DNA from 4 places in the Luteococcus japonicus genome. Region 4 is predicted to be linked to each of the others. Evidence: riboswitches for the same ligand, from Rfam matches in the RefSeq annotation. Region 4 holds a riboswitch; each other region holds the start of a gene.
The links. A riboswitch is a leader RNA that binds a small molecule or an ion and turns the genes downstream of it on or off. The one in region 4 is predicted to bind cobalamin.
Positions count from the first base shown of each region.

Region 1: another riboswitch for cobalamin. It lies ahead of EDD41_RS05095 (hypothetical protein); the one in region 4 lies ahead of cobBC (bifunctional hydrogenobyrinic acid a,c-diamide synthase/histidinol phosphate aminotransferase CobBC).
Region 2: another riboswitch for cobalamin. It lies ahead of EDD41_RS13145 (50S ribosomal protein L25/general stress protein Ctc); the one in region 4 lies ahead of cobBC (bifunctional hydrogenobyrinic acid a,c-diamide synthase/histidinol phosphate aminotransferase CobBC).
Region 3: another riboswitch for cobalamin. It lies ahead of mutA (methylmalonyl-CoA mutase small subunit); the one in region 4 lies ahead of cobBC (bifunctional hydrogenobyrinic acid a,c-diamide synthase/histidinol phosphate aminotransferase CobBC).

Region 1 is NZ_RKHG01000001.1:1,041,353-1,044,686, forward strand. It holds gene truA (tRNA pseudouridine(38-40) synthase TruA) at 1-598, shown strand, start outside; gene EDD41_RS05090 (class I SAM-dependent methyltransferase) at 595-1,200, shown strand; adenosylcobalamin-variant (AdoCbl-variant) riboswitch at 1,204-1,282, shown strand; gene EDD41_RS05095 (hypothetical protein) at 1,369-1,983, shown strand; gene EDD41_RS05100 (hypothetical protein) at 2,128-2,634, opposite strand; partial or broken gene EDD41_RS05105 (ABC transporter ATP-binding protein) at 2,604-3,334, opposite strand, start outside.
Region 2 is NZ_RKHG01000001.1:2,774,294-2,777,627, forward strand. It holds gene EDD41_RS13140 (DNA repair helicase XPB) at 1-727, opposite strand, end outside; cobalamin riboswitch at 776-950, shown strand; gene EDD41_RS13145 (50S ribosomal protein L25/general stress protein Ctc) at 1,242-1,871, shown strand; gene pth (aminoacyl-tRNA hydrolase) at 1,868-2,467, shown strand; gene EDD41_RS13155 (hypothetical protein) at 2,666-2,983, opposite strand; gene EDD41_RS16625 (P-loop NTPase family protein) at 3,088-3,334, opposite strand, start outside.
Region 3 is NZ_RKHG01000001.1:2,799,482-2,802,815, forward strand. It holds gene mutA (methylmalonyl-CoA mutase small subunit) at 1-1,506, opposite strand, end outside; cobalamin riboswitch at 1,652-1,912, opposite strand; gene EDD41_RS17895 (hypothetical protein) at 2,431-2,562, shown strand; rRNA gene EDD41_RS13270 (16S ribosomal RNA) at 2,599-3,334, shown strand, end outside.
Region 4 is NZ_RKHG01000001.1:2,315,571-2,318,904, forward strand. It holds gene cobBC (bifunctional hydrogenobyrinic acid a,c-diamide synthase/histidinol phosphate aminotransferase CobBC) at 1-1,815, opposite strand, end outside; cobalamin riboswitch at 1,871-2,003, opposite strand; gene EDD41_RS11045 (nitrite reductase) at 2,264-3,145, shown strand; gene EDD41_RS11050 (precorrin-8X methylmutase) at 3,142-3,334, shown strand, end outside.

The DNA of each region.
Region 1 (3,334 bases), 1.3 Mb from region 4:
TCTGCAGCGACGCCTGGAACGGGTACTCGACGAGGACCTGCAGGTCCTGCGGGTCTCGCGAGCTCCCGAAGGTTTCGATGCCCGCTTCTCCGCCCTCTGGCGTCGCTATGTCTACCGGGTCTGGGACGAGCAGAGCACTCGCGATCCCCTGCTGCGCGGCCACATCACCCGGATCCGTGGCGTCCTGGACGTGGCGGCCACCAATCACGCCGCACGGATGCTGCTGGGCCTGCACGATTTCGCGCCCTTCTGCAAGCCACGCGACGGCGCCACCACCATCCGTACCCTGACCGGCCTGCATGCCGAGCGCACCGCCGACGGCATCGTGGAGTTCACCGTCACGGCCGATGCCTTCTGTCACTCCATGGTCCGCTCGCTGATGGGGGCGATGACCACGGTCGGGACCGGCCGCAAGGACCAGGCCTGGCTGGCGGAGGTGATGGGATCCCCCAAACGCCACAACGGTGTGCTGGTCATGCCAGCCAAGGGCCTGTGCCTGGAGGAGGTCCGCTACCCCGCCGACGACCGGCTCGCCGAGCGTGCCAACCTCTCCCGTGCGGTCCGCACCCTGCCCGAGACATCCGAGGAAGCCCGATGAGCCACTACTTCACCACGCCCGACGGACCTGAGAAGCGGCGCGAGATCCGGGCCACCATCTGGGGTCACGAGCACACCTTCATCACCGCCAACGGTGTCTTCTCGGGCAGCCGGCTGGACCCGGCGACGAAGATCATGCTCGACGAGGTGCAGCCGCCGGCCGACGGTGGCCGACTGCTGGACCTGGGCTGCGGCTACGGCCCCATCACGGTCGCCCTGTCAGTGGCCTGCCCTACCAGCACCATCGACGCCGTCGACGTCAACGAGCGCGCCCTGGCCCTGACCGCGGACAATGCCCGGTGCATCGGCGCCGCAGACCGGGTCCGTGCCATCACCCCGGAGCAGGCGGAGCCCACCGTGCGCTACGACGAGATCTGGTCCAACCCGCCCATCCGGATCGGCAAGCCCGCGCTGCACGAACTGCTGCTCACCTGGCTTCCTCGTCTGGCCGACGGCGGCCGTGCCGTGATGGTGGTCGGCAAGAACCTGGGAGCCGACTCCCTGGCCCGCTGGCTGACGGAGCAGGGCTACCGATGCGAACGACTGACCTCCAGCAAGGGTTTCCGGGTGCTGGAGGTTCGCCCCGGCGCGCCGGTGCAGTAGTCTGCCGCTGTCGTACCCAGGGAAAGCCGGTGCAAGTCCGGCACTGACCCGCAACCGTCACAGTCGGAGCTCCTGGTGCGGCGGACTCATCACCACCCGTCGTGGTCCGCGGGACGAGTCGTGGGCATCGAACCCGCGGCCGTGCGCGGCCCGCTCGAAAGGACTTCCGTGCCCACCACCTCCGCCAAGCTGCTTGCCTCCGCTGCCGCTGCCCTGGCCTTCTCGCTGGCCCCCGGCGCAGCCCTCGCCGCCGATGCCGCCCCCGCCCGGGTGATGCCCGCCGACGCCGTCTCCGACTGCTCCAGCCAGGGCAAGGTCTGGCTGGTCGTGCAGGACTCCAAGGGCAAGGCGCTGGTGGACAAGTGCGTCGAGACCGCCGCCACCGGCTCCGAGCTGCTGACCAAGGCCGACGTGAAGACCACGCTGGACCCGAAGACCAAGATGATCTGCACCATGGAGGGCGAGCCGGCTGCCTGCCCGACCAAGTTCGACGGCAACTACTGGCACTACTACACCGCCGCCAAGCCCGGCACCTGGGCCTTCAGCCAGAAGGGCGCCGACCAGGCCAAGCCCGTCGCCGGTGGCGCCGAGGGCTGGTGCTACGGCAAGGAGTGCACCCCGGCCAAGCCCGGCACCACCCCGGCCGCCACTGCCACCCCCTCGGCCGCCCCTGCCGCGGACGAGAAGAAGAGCAACAAGGGCACCATCACCACCGTCCTGGTCGCGGCGATCGTCGGCGGTCTGGTGGCCGCCTTCTACGTGGCCAAGCGCAAGAAGTCCTGAGCCACACCAGCCGCCTGGGCAGTTGCCCTGGTGACGTGTCGCCCTGCCGTCCTTGCAAGCACGGCAGGGCGACAGCTCGGCAGGCACTCCAACCGTGCCGATCACCCCTTGCTGTAGGTGACCTTCTTGAGCACCTCGGGCCAGCTACGGTCCAGCACCTGGCCTCCCCAGATCACTGAACCGGCCAGCAGCGCCATCCCGTACAGCGGCGCCACGCAGAGCAACAGCCAGCCCAGCCAGGGCCGCCCGCCCGCTGATCCCGGCCGAGATGTGCATCCACAGCGGCGTCCCGTCGTAGCTGATCTCCTGGGCCACCGCCAGCGATCCCATCAACAGCATGGAGAAGATCGGTGGGAACAGGATGCCGCGCCCGCTGGCCATGGAGTTCTCCGCAGAGCCGCCAATCAGGCTCGGGGCCAGCAGCAGCGTGCCGAGCGGCCAGCCCAGCGTGAGCACCGCACAGCCGACGGTGGTGGAGCCGCCGTGCAACTGCTGCGCGGCGCCGCGCAGCCTGAGCAGGGCCACGGACAGCCAGACCAAGGCGCCCAGCGCGTAGAGACCCGCCATCACCAGGCCGATGATCGTGGTCGCCTGGCCCTGCAACGAGCGCTTGAGCAGCGTCAGTTTGAGTCGGACGAGTGTCCCAACCATGCCAGCCCCTCCCCCGCATCGATCGTGCCGCCACCCACCAGCTCGATGAAGCGGTCCTGCAGTCGTCGCCCCTGGGTCACCTCGGAGGTCGGGCTGATCGCCAACACCCGCCCGGCGGCGACCACCGCGACGGCGTCGCACAGACTCTCCACCAGCTCCATCACATGGCTGGAAAGCACGACGGTGCCGCCACCGGCAACGAAGTCATGGAGGATCTTCCGGATGGCCTGCCCCGAGACCGGATCGACTGCCTCGTAGGGTTCGTCCAGTACCAGCAGCCGCGGGTTGTGCACCAGCGCGCAGCCAGACCGATCTTCTTGGTCATGCCCGCCGAATAGTCGCACACCAGCGTGTTGGCGTCAGCTGTGAGTCCGAGAGCATGCAGCAGGGCCTCAGCTCGCGGCTCGATCTGGTCGGGAGCGACGCCGCGCATGCCAGCGGCGAAACGCAACAGTTCCAGCCCGCTGGGCCAGTCGAAGAGTCGCAGCCCGTCGGGTAGCACGCCCATCATCGCCTTGGCCGCGACGGGGTCGCTCCAGACGTCATGGCCCCAGAACTCAACCTGTCCGGCATCGGGCCGCAGCAACCCGGTGGCCATGCCCAGGCTGGTGGTCTTGCCGGCACCGTTGGGTCCCACCAACCCGAACAGGCAGCCGGACGGCACGACAAGACTGAGATTGTCCAGGGCCGCCTTCGGCCC
Region 2 (3,334 bases), 460 kb from region 4:
GCAGCTCGTCGCGCCACTGCCGCGCACTGACGGTGTTGGTCACCAAGATCAGGGTGGTGGCCTGCGCGAGGGCCATCGCATCGGCTCCGACGATGGTCTTGCCCGCACCGCAGGGGAGCACGACCACCCCGGAGCCGCCGTTCCAGAAGCTCTCGGCCGCCTGCCGCTGGTAGGGGCGCAGTTCCCACCCGTCCTCGACGAGGTCGATGGCGTGCTTCTCTCCGTCGACGTAGCCGGCCAGGTCCTCGGCCGGCCAGCCCAGCTTGAGCAGCACCTGCTTCAGGTTCCCGCGCTCCGACGGGTGCACGATGACGCTCTCGTCGTCGATCCGGGCCCCGACCAGGCCCTTGACCTTAGCCGAGCGCAGCACCTCCACCAGCACAGCATTGTCCGTGCTGATCATCACCAGGCCGTGGGTGGGGTGCTTCTCCAGTCGCAGCCGCCCGTAGCGGCCCATCGTCTCCGTGATGTCCACCAGAAGGGAGCTCGCGACGGGGTAGCGGGAGAAACGCATCAGGACGTCGACGACCTGCTCCGCGTCGTGTCCGGCGGCGCGCGCATTCCACAGGCCAAGGGGCGTGAGCCGATAGGTGTGCACATGCTCCGGGGCGCGCTCCAGCTCCGCGAAGGGGGCGATCTCGACGCGGCACGCATCCGCGTCGGGGTGGTCCACCTCCAGCAGCAGGGTGCGGTCGGACTGGACGATCAGGGGGCCGGGGTTGTTCATCGCCTGCCAGTATCCCCCACTTCCCAAACCGGGGAAGACCCTGCCGGCCGGTACTCCCATGATGTTGGAAAACCCCTTGTGGGGGCGGGGAATCTGGTGAGAATCCAGGACTGACGCGCAGCGGTGAGGATGACGCAAAGGCACTGTGCCACTGGCGAGAGCGGGGAAGGCGCCCGAGCGGAGGAGTCCGAGTCCGAAAACCTGCCAACGCGAGGTACGGCAAGGACCCGAAGGAGCTGTTGGGCAAGGATGGATGGTTCACGACGGTGGTGGCCCCCGCCACCCAGCACGGCGCAGTTGATCACCGAGGTTTCGGAGTAGGTCACGGCACAGGCCGGGCCCGCTGCTTTGTGTGCAGTGGGCCCGGTGCCCTATCCTTGGCTTGTTGCCTGGCGAGGGAACCGGAGTATTCCGGGGCCGTGATCGACGTGGTGCTGAGCGAGAGCTCGTCTCCTCCCTCGTGGGCGTTTACGTGATCTGGACGTCCCAGAGACGAAGGTTGAGGAAGACCGCAATGGCCACCAATGAGCTGAAGATTTTCGCCGAGAAGCGCACCGAGTTCGGCAAGGGCGCTGCCCGTCGCATCCGTCGCGCTGACAAGGTGCCCGCCGTGCTGTACGGCCACGGCATGGAGCCCGAGCATCTGACGCTGCCCGGCCACGACATCCTGCTGGCCCTGCGCACCGCCAACGTGCTGCTGAGCCTGGACATCGCTGGCGAGAAGGAGCAGCTGTGCCTGCCCAAGCAGGTCCAGCGCGACCCGATCAAGGGCTTCATCGAGCACGTCGACCTGCTGCTGGTCAAGCGCGGCGAGAAGATCACCGTCGAGGTGCCCATCGTCCTGACCGGCGAGGCCGCCTCCGAGACCACCGTCAACCAGGACCTCACCGCACTGGCCCTCGAGGTTTCCGCCATGAACATCCCCACCGAGATCGAGGTCTCCATCGAGGGCCTGGAGGCCGGTGCGCAGATCAGCGTGGCCGACATCACCCTGCCCGAGGGCGCCACCTTCCACGGTGAGGCCGCCGAGACCCTGATCGTCGGCATCAATGCCGCCGAAGAGCTCGACGAGGGCGCCACCGAGGGCGACGAGACCGCGGGTGCCGAGGTTGCCGCCGCTGAGGGCGAGTCCGAGGGCGAGTGACCAGCTGGCTCGTGGTGGGGCTGGGAAATCCCGGCCCCACCTACTCCAACACCCGGCACAATGTCGGGTTCATGGTCGTCGACGAACTGGCCCGCCGTGCGCGGGCCAGTTGGTCGGCTCCTCGGCTGATGCGCGCCGAGGTCGTCGAGACACGGATCAGCTCCGCCGGGGTGGGCGCTCCGGGGCTGGATGCCCACAAGGTCGTGCTGGTCAAGCCGCGCACCTTCATGAACGAGTCCGGACAGGCCGTCGGCAAGCTCGCGGGATTCCACAAGGTGGCTCCCTCGAATGTCATCGCCATCCACGACGAACTTGATCTTGACTTCGGCCAGCTCCGGCTCAAGATCGGTGGTGGCGACAACGGTCACAACGGGCTGAAGAGCCTGCGCAAGCACCTGTCCACCGGGGACTTCCACCGGGTGCGTTTCGGCATCGGGCGTCCCCCGGGACGGCAGGCGGCCGCCGACTATGTGCTGGCCCCCATCCCCTCCAGCCTCAAGCTTGATCTTGAGATCGAGGTCGGCCGGGCCGCTGATGCCGTGGAGAAGCTGGTCCTGGACGGCCTCGAGGCCGCTCAGAACCGTTACAACTCCTGAGCCCGGACCGTCGGTCAGGCGGCGACGAGGCGGGCAATGACCCGCGGCGGGGGAGTGCGCAGACTGCCCAGCGTGGGCAGCACGGTGCAGGCCGTCGTCGCGACCCAGATCACCACGCCCACCCAGACCATGGTCTGCGCAGGGGCCGCTCCCAGGCTCTCGTCGAGTGCCAGTTCCGCGACCGCTGCCGGGCCATCATCAGCAGGGCGGACAGACCACCCGCCACCGAGATCGCCAGAGGGGCACCGAGCAGGAGCAGCAGGCCGGGCAGGTCATTGCCGGCGAGCTCCCGCCCTCCTCCATGGCCTCCAGCGTCGCCTGGAAGGACTGGCCCAGACACATCATCGAGAACAGCAGAGACATCGTGACCATCACGGGGGCCACCGTGCGTTCGAGACGGTCCATCTTGCCCAGCACCGTGTTGCGCGCCAGGTGCCATGTTCCGCTGCGGCCGGGCACCAGCTTGGTCCAGCCGCGCGTCAGTAGCCCCGTCGTGACCGGAGAGTCCTTGGCCATGAAGGTTGCCAACAGGGGATCAGGAAGAAGGTGGCCTGCATGACGCTCTGCAGGGCGAACTTCTCAGCGTCCATCGTGCGCACCGTGGGGGGTGGCCCAGAAGATCAGTCCCACCAGGGCAGCGATGACCAGGCACCAGATGACGCGTCCCACCATTCCCTTGCGCCTGCCCCTCTCTGCGGTGGACTGGCGCCGGCCAGACGCATGAACGCGACGCGGTCGCACCGGCGGGCCACCACCGGGTCGTGGGTGACCATCAGCACGCAATGGCCCGGGTCGCGGGCGACGCGCTGCTGTTCACCACCGGACAGGGTGATGGGCAGCTTGCTGGCTAGATCAGCGATGCCCATG
Region 3 (3,334 bases), 480 kb from region 4:
CTCACCCGATGCCTTGACGGCATCGCGCAGGCCCTCGAAGACCTCGGAGTCACGGTGCCACTGAAGGCCCTTGTACTCGGGGGCTGCGGGGCGCGGCTTGGCGGTGGTCACGTCGGCTTCGCCGGCATTCGGGAACTCGGAGACGCCGGTGATCGGCTTCTTGCGGGTTGCCAGACGCTTGGCGCGCTCTGCGATGACGGGCTCCAGCTCGCGCACCGGCAGACCGTCGACGACGGCCTTGGCCATGCCACCGGCGGCGTCGATCTTGCCCAGCACGGCCCATGCGGCCTCGGCCAGCTTGCTGGTCAGGCTCTCGACATACCAGGAGCCACCGGCCGGGTCGTTGACGCGCACGATGTTCGACTCCTCGGCCAGGACCACCTGCGTGTTGCGGGCGATCCGTCGGCTGAAGTCGCCCGGGAGGCCCCAGACGGTGTCGAAGGGCAGCGTGGTGATTGCCTCGGCGCCACCGATACCGGCGGCGAAGGTGCTGATCGTTCCGCGCAGCATGTTGACGTAGGCGTCATCACGCGTGATCTCGCGCCACGAGGTGACCGCATGCTGGCGGGCACCGCGCTTGGTGGCGCTGACGCCGAAGGTCTCGCCGACCTTGTTCCAGGCGGTGCGTAGGGCGCGCAGCTTGGCGATGGTGGCGAACTGGTCGACGGTGGCGGTGACACGGAAGTCAATGGCATCGAAGGCTTGGTCGGCGGTGAGCCCCTGGGCCATCAGCGCACGCACGTACTCGACGCCCGTGGCCAGGGCGAAGCCCAGCTCATGCACGTCGCCCGCACCGGCGTTGTGCCAGATGGTGGCGTCGACCACGATCGCGCGGGAGTTGCGCATCCCGTCGAGGCGCTTGACCCACTGACCGAGCTTGCCCAGTTCGGGGGCGGTGCCGTTCAGGGCGGCGCAGCCGATCGGGTCAAGGCCGAGCACGACGCTCTTGTGGTTGGCCGGCTTGGGATCGGCCTCGACGACCTTCAGCAGCGCCTCTGCGGCTGCCTCCTGGTCGGTGCGGCTGGAGACCTCGACGGTGATCAGTTCCAGGAGGGCATCGGCCAGGACCTCGCCCAGCTGCTCGCCCTGCACGGCATCGGGATCGATGCGGAACCAGAGGCTGGTGGCACCACGCTCGAGGTCGGTCAGCACGGCCTGCTTGGTGAACGCTGCGTCGGGATCCTCGTGCAGTGCACGCACGTCCCAGGCGTCCGCTTCACCGTTGTGCACCGTGGTGCCACGGGTGAAGGGTGCGACGCCCGGCACGCCGAGTTCGGCGGGGGCATCCTCCAGCGTGTAGATCGGCGCAATCTCGATGCCGTCCACGGTGGTGGTGACCAGGCGGGAGACCGCCTGCTCCCCTGTGAGTTGCTTGTCTTCTGGGCGCCCGCGGTTGAGGACCTTGGCGGCAGCTGCACGCCACTGGTCCATCCCCGGCTTCGCGAAGTCGCTGGCGAGCTTCAGCTCAACAGCACCCTCGCGGGCGACCGGCTCGGTCGTTGTCATGGGACTCCTGCTCCGATGAGGTTGTCGTCGACGTTCGTCGTCGACCTGACGTAGTTGCTCCTCGACGCCATCCTGGTGTGGGCCGCATCCGGGAACACCCTGCAGGTCTGTTCCCGTCGCTCGACGCCACGCGCGAGTGCACCTGGCTGGTGCAACGCTGCTGGCAGGTCTTCGGACTCATGGGCACTTCGCCTCTCGGCGCCTTCCTCGACCACCGCTTCCCAGGCCCAGGCCCAGTGCTTCTCGTCCGGTGGGGCAGTAATGCTCCACGTGTGGCGTGCGATCCCTCGCATGCCGGACGGGTGATGTCGTTCCCATATACCGCTGCGGGACAGTTCCGGATTCACACCGGATTCCCTCTTGCGACGGCCCACTTCCGCGGGTCGAACCAGCGCTCACCAGCCTACCGGGCGCCTTCTCCGGGCGGGCAAGAGGGGTGCAACTTCCTGAGCTGTGGTCATACCGACGGGAGTGTGACAAATCTCCTAGTCACAGCCATGGAGTCCTGTCTCGAGGCGACCGGCTCGCGGTCCGCCCAACGGGATGGTCCGCTGGCGCGGGCCGACCGCGCCAGCTCGATTGGACGTACGGCCGCGCACTGTGTAATGTCCTCTCTCGCGCCTCGTTGGAGGAACCGGTGGTTCCCCCGCATGGCGCCGATCCAGAACCTCGGATCGGATTTGCAACAGAAGGTTCGATGAACTAATGTTGAACAAGTTGCCGCAAGGCAGCAAACAGTGAGGGAAGCCTCGAACAATGAGGTGTAGCTCACGGCTCGCAGGAAGTCGGATTTGAAAGTCCGAATGAAAGCGAGTAAGGTTGATCGAGTTGCCCCAAGCGGATGGTTGTTAGGCCTGAAGCGCGGATCGTGCCCGAATCTTGAGAACTCAACAGCGTGTCTAAAGTCAATGCCAAGTTTTACCCGTGGCCATTGCTTTCGGATCTCTTCTTTGTGGGGGGTTTGTGGTGGTGGTTATGGTTTCTTTGAGTATGATTATTGATTGGAATGCCAGTTTTGGTGTTTCTTTGTCAGTGGTTGGATTCATTGTTGATTGACGACGTTGCCATCCTTGTGGTGGTTGTCGATATTTTTCAACGGAGAGTTTGATCCTGGCTCAGGACGAACGCTGGCGGCGTGCTTAACACATGCAAGTCGAACGGTAAGGCCCTTCGGGGTACACGAGTGGCGAACGGGTGAGTAACACGTGAGTAACCTGCCCCAGTCTCTGGGATAACCGCCGGAAACGGCGGCTAATACTGGATATTCAGCGTCTGCCGCATGGTGGGTGTTGGAAAGCTCCGGCGGATTGGGATGGGCTCGCGGCCTATCAGCTTGTTGGTGAGGTAGTGGCTCACCAAGGCTTCGACGGGTAGCCGGCCTGAGAGGGCGACCGGCCACATTGGGACTGAGATACGGCCCAAACTCCTACGGGAGGCAGCAGTGGGGAATATTGCACAATGGGCGGAAGCCTGATGCAGCAACGCCGCGTGCGGGATGACGGCCTTCGGGTTGTAAACCGCTTTCAACGCAGACGAAGCGAAAGTGACGGTATGCGTAGAAGAAGCACCGGCCAACTACGTGCCAGCAGCCGCGGTGATACGTAGGGTGCGAGCGTTGTCCGGAATTATTGGGCGTAAAGAGCTTGTAGGCGGTTTGTTGCGTCAGAAGTGAAATCTCAGTGCTTAACACTGAGCGTGCTTCTGATACGGGCAGACTAGAGGAAGTTAGGGGAGAACGGAATTCCTGGTGGAGCGGTGGAATGCGCAGATATCAGGAGGAACACCGGTGGCGAAGGCGGTTCTCTGGGACTTTCCTGACGCTGAGAAG
Region 4 (3,334 bases):
GGCCAGCCGTAGCGCCTGCTCCGGCTCGGTGAACTGCGGGTGCACCACGAGGCTGCACCGGGTGGGCAGCGCGCGGGCGATGAGGGTGAACGCCTCGGCGGCACCGCTGGTGGGCAGCACCATGGCGGGGTCGAGGCCGTGCAGGGCGGCCAGCGCCTCGCGGGCGGAGCGGGCGTCGGGATAGGCCGCCCAGTTCGGTGCCCGGGAGCAGAGTTCGGCGGCGAGCTGGGCGGGTGGCTGGTGCGAGCGCACGTTGACCGCCAGGTCCGTCAGTCCGGGAACCAGGTCCCGGTCCCCGTGGTGCGTGAGGTCCGGCTGCTCCGCAACGGTGGCCGAGCTTGTCGAGGCCTCGGTGGGCCCATCGACAGGCTCGGGGATCGGATGGGGTTGCTCGGGGATCGGATGGGGTGGTTCGGGGGTTGGGTGGGTTGCGTCTGGGACCCGGTGCTGCGCCGCGGCCTCGGCGAGGCGCTGGGCGGCCTGCGGGAATCCGGCCCAGTGCAGGTGCTGGTAGCTGGCGTGCAGGCTCGCCGAGCCGACGCCCTCGGCACGCCCGGCAACGTCCCAGGCCACCGAAAGGCCTTCCGCCAGCCCGTCGAGCGGCACGACGGTGCGGTGGAACTCGTGACTGCGCACCCGCTCGCCGACCCTTGTCAGCAGGGTGTCCGCGGCCGCGACGGGCTCCTTGTAGCCCAGCGTCAGCTTCGGGCTCATCGTCGCGGCCAGGGGCAGGGCGCCCGTCATCGGCTGGTCGTCGAGGGTCGAGCACAGGTAGAGCAGCCCGGCGCACTCGGCCACCGTCGGCAGGCCGTCGACAACCCGGCGGCGGATGTCCTCGCGCAGGGCCTCATTGGCGGACAGCTCACCGGCGAAGACCTCCGGGAAGCCCCCACCCAGGTACAGGCCCGCCGTCGCGGAGGGCAGCGAGGCGTCGGTCAGCGGGTCGAACTCCACCACCTCACATCCGGCGGCTCGCAACAGCTCGGCGGTCTCGGCATAGCGGAAGGTGAAGGCGCGGCCCGCCGCGACCGCCACCACCGGACGGCCCTCGACCCGAGTCACCAGTCGCGACGGGTCCCACGCGTCGGCCTCCAGTGGGGCGGCGGCCCGGGCTAGTTCCAGTACCCGGTCCAGGTCCACGTGCGCCGCCACCAGCTCCCCGGCAGCCTCGACCATGGCGCGGGCCTGGTCACGCTCGGCGGCGGGCACCAGCCCCAGGTGCCGCGACGGCGTCGTCAGGTCCGGGGACCGTGGCACCGCGCCCACCACGGGAATCCCCAGGTCCTCGATGGCCCGGGTGCACTCGTCGATGTTGCGCTGGCTGCCCGCCTTGTTGAGGACCACGCCGGCCACCTGCAGGTCATGGTCGAAGCTGGCCATGCCGTGGGCGACCGCCGCAACCGTCGTCGAGCTCTTCGCGGCATCCACCACCAGCAGCACGGGGGAGTGGGTCAGCTTGGCGATGTGCGCGCTGGAGCCGAAGGCCGCCCGCCCGACCGGCGGGACGCCCAGCCTGCCGTCGAACAGGCCCATCGCGCCCTCGATCACCGCAATGTCTGCCTGGCCAGGGGTCCTGGAGCCGTGCAGCAGGAGCGGTGCGATCAGTTCCGGGCCGCAAAGGTGCGCGTCCAGGTTGCGCCCGGGGTGACCCGTCGCGAGCCCGTGGTAGCCGGGATCGATGTAGTCGGGGCCCGTCTTGAAGGGGGCCACTCGCAGTCCGCGGTCACGCAGCGCCCGCATCAGGCCCACAGCCAGGGTGGTCTTGCCCGTGCTGGATGACGCCGCACCCAGCACCAGGCGGGGGACTGTCGTCATGGCGGCCTTTCGTGAGGCCAGCGGCGACGGTTGTCCGTCCGCCCCTCGGCCGGGAGCAGTTCGGGGCACGGGGGCAGGCGACCGGGCTCATCCCCCGAAGGGACATCACCGTTGCGGGACAGCGTCGGATTCACACCGACTTCGCTGGCACACGTGCGCTGGCGTCTGCCAGCGGTCCAACTCTAGACCCATCGGATACGGCGGTCGCCGGGGCCCCTGGTGCTGGTTCATGCCGGGATGCTCCCGGGACCTGTGACATGATGCTGCCCGGGGTCGCGCCGCCCCACCCACAATTCCACCTTGTCACCAGCACACTGCGAGGAAGCCGGACGAGCCGGCACGGTCGCGCCACTGTGACCTCGGTACCCATCAGGGGCCGGGGGAGTCAGGAACTCGGATGCGCTGGTTGTCCTTGATGAACGAGACGCGCAATCTCGTAGGAGACACGATGGCTTCCGCCCCTGTTGGCACAGCCGGACCCAGTGCGGTCCGCACCCGTCCCGATCGTTGCCCTGGCATCCTTCGCCCCTGGCCCGCCGACGATGGTCTGCTGGTGAGACTGCGTCTGGTGGCCGGCAATCTCACCGTAGACGCCCTCACTGCCCTGGTGCAGGTTGCCCAGAGCTTCGGCGACGGCCGCATCCACCTGACCAGCCGCGCCAACCTGCAGTTGCGGGGCCTGCCCGACGACGGCACCGGCCACCTCACCACCCCCGTCCACCGGGCGCTCACCGACACGGGGCTGCTGCCCGCTCCCACCCATGACCTGGTGCGCAATGTGATGGCCAGCCCCTTGACCGGGATCGACGGCGGCCGCACGGACCTGACCGCCCTGGCCCGTGACCTCGACCGGGGGATCCGCGCCAGCCAGAGCCTCGCCGGCCTGCCCGGCAAATTCCTCTTCGTGCTGGACGACGGCCGCGGCGACCTGATGGGGCACTGGTGTGACCTGGGGCTGGTGGCACTCGACGATCACAGCGTGCAGTTGCGCGTCGGTGACCACTACGCCGCGGTGGTGGAGCTGTCCCGGGCGGTGCCCGAGCTGCTGGCCCTCGCGGAGCGATTCGTCGCAGAGCGCGGTGACGGCCCCGAGGCCGCCTGGCATGTCAACGAGCTGACCAGCCCGCTGGCCGACGCCCAACCAGCAGACCCGCGCCTGCCACGGCCCGACGAGCCGCTGCCCTTCGTGGCGGCGGACGGCTGGGAACACCTGGCGGTGGGTGCCGATGGCATCGCCGGCGAGGAGCTCCTGGCGCGGCTGGCGGGGCAGGCCCGGGTACGGGTGACGCCTTGGTACGGCATCGTCGTCTGGGACGGAGGGCAGGCATGAACCAGCAGACCAGGCCGTCGCGCCACTACGACTACATCGATTCCGGAGCCGCGATCTACGTCGACTCCTTTGCGACGATCCGCCGCGAGGCGGACCTGTCACGTGTTCCCGCCGACGCCGAGAAGCTCGCGGTGCGCATGATCCACGGCTCGGGCCAGGTGGATCTGGTCGACGACCTGGTGGTGCACC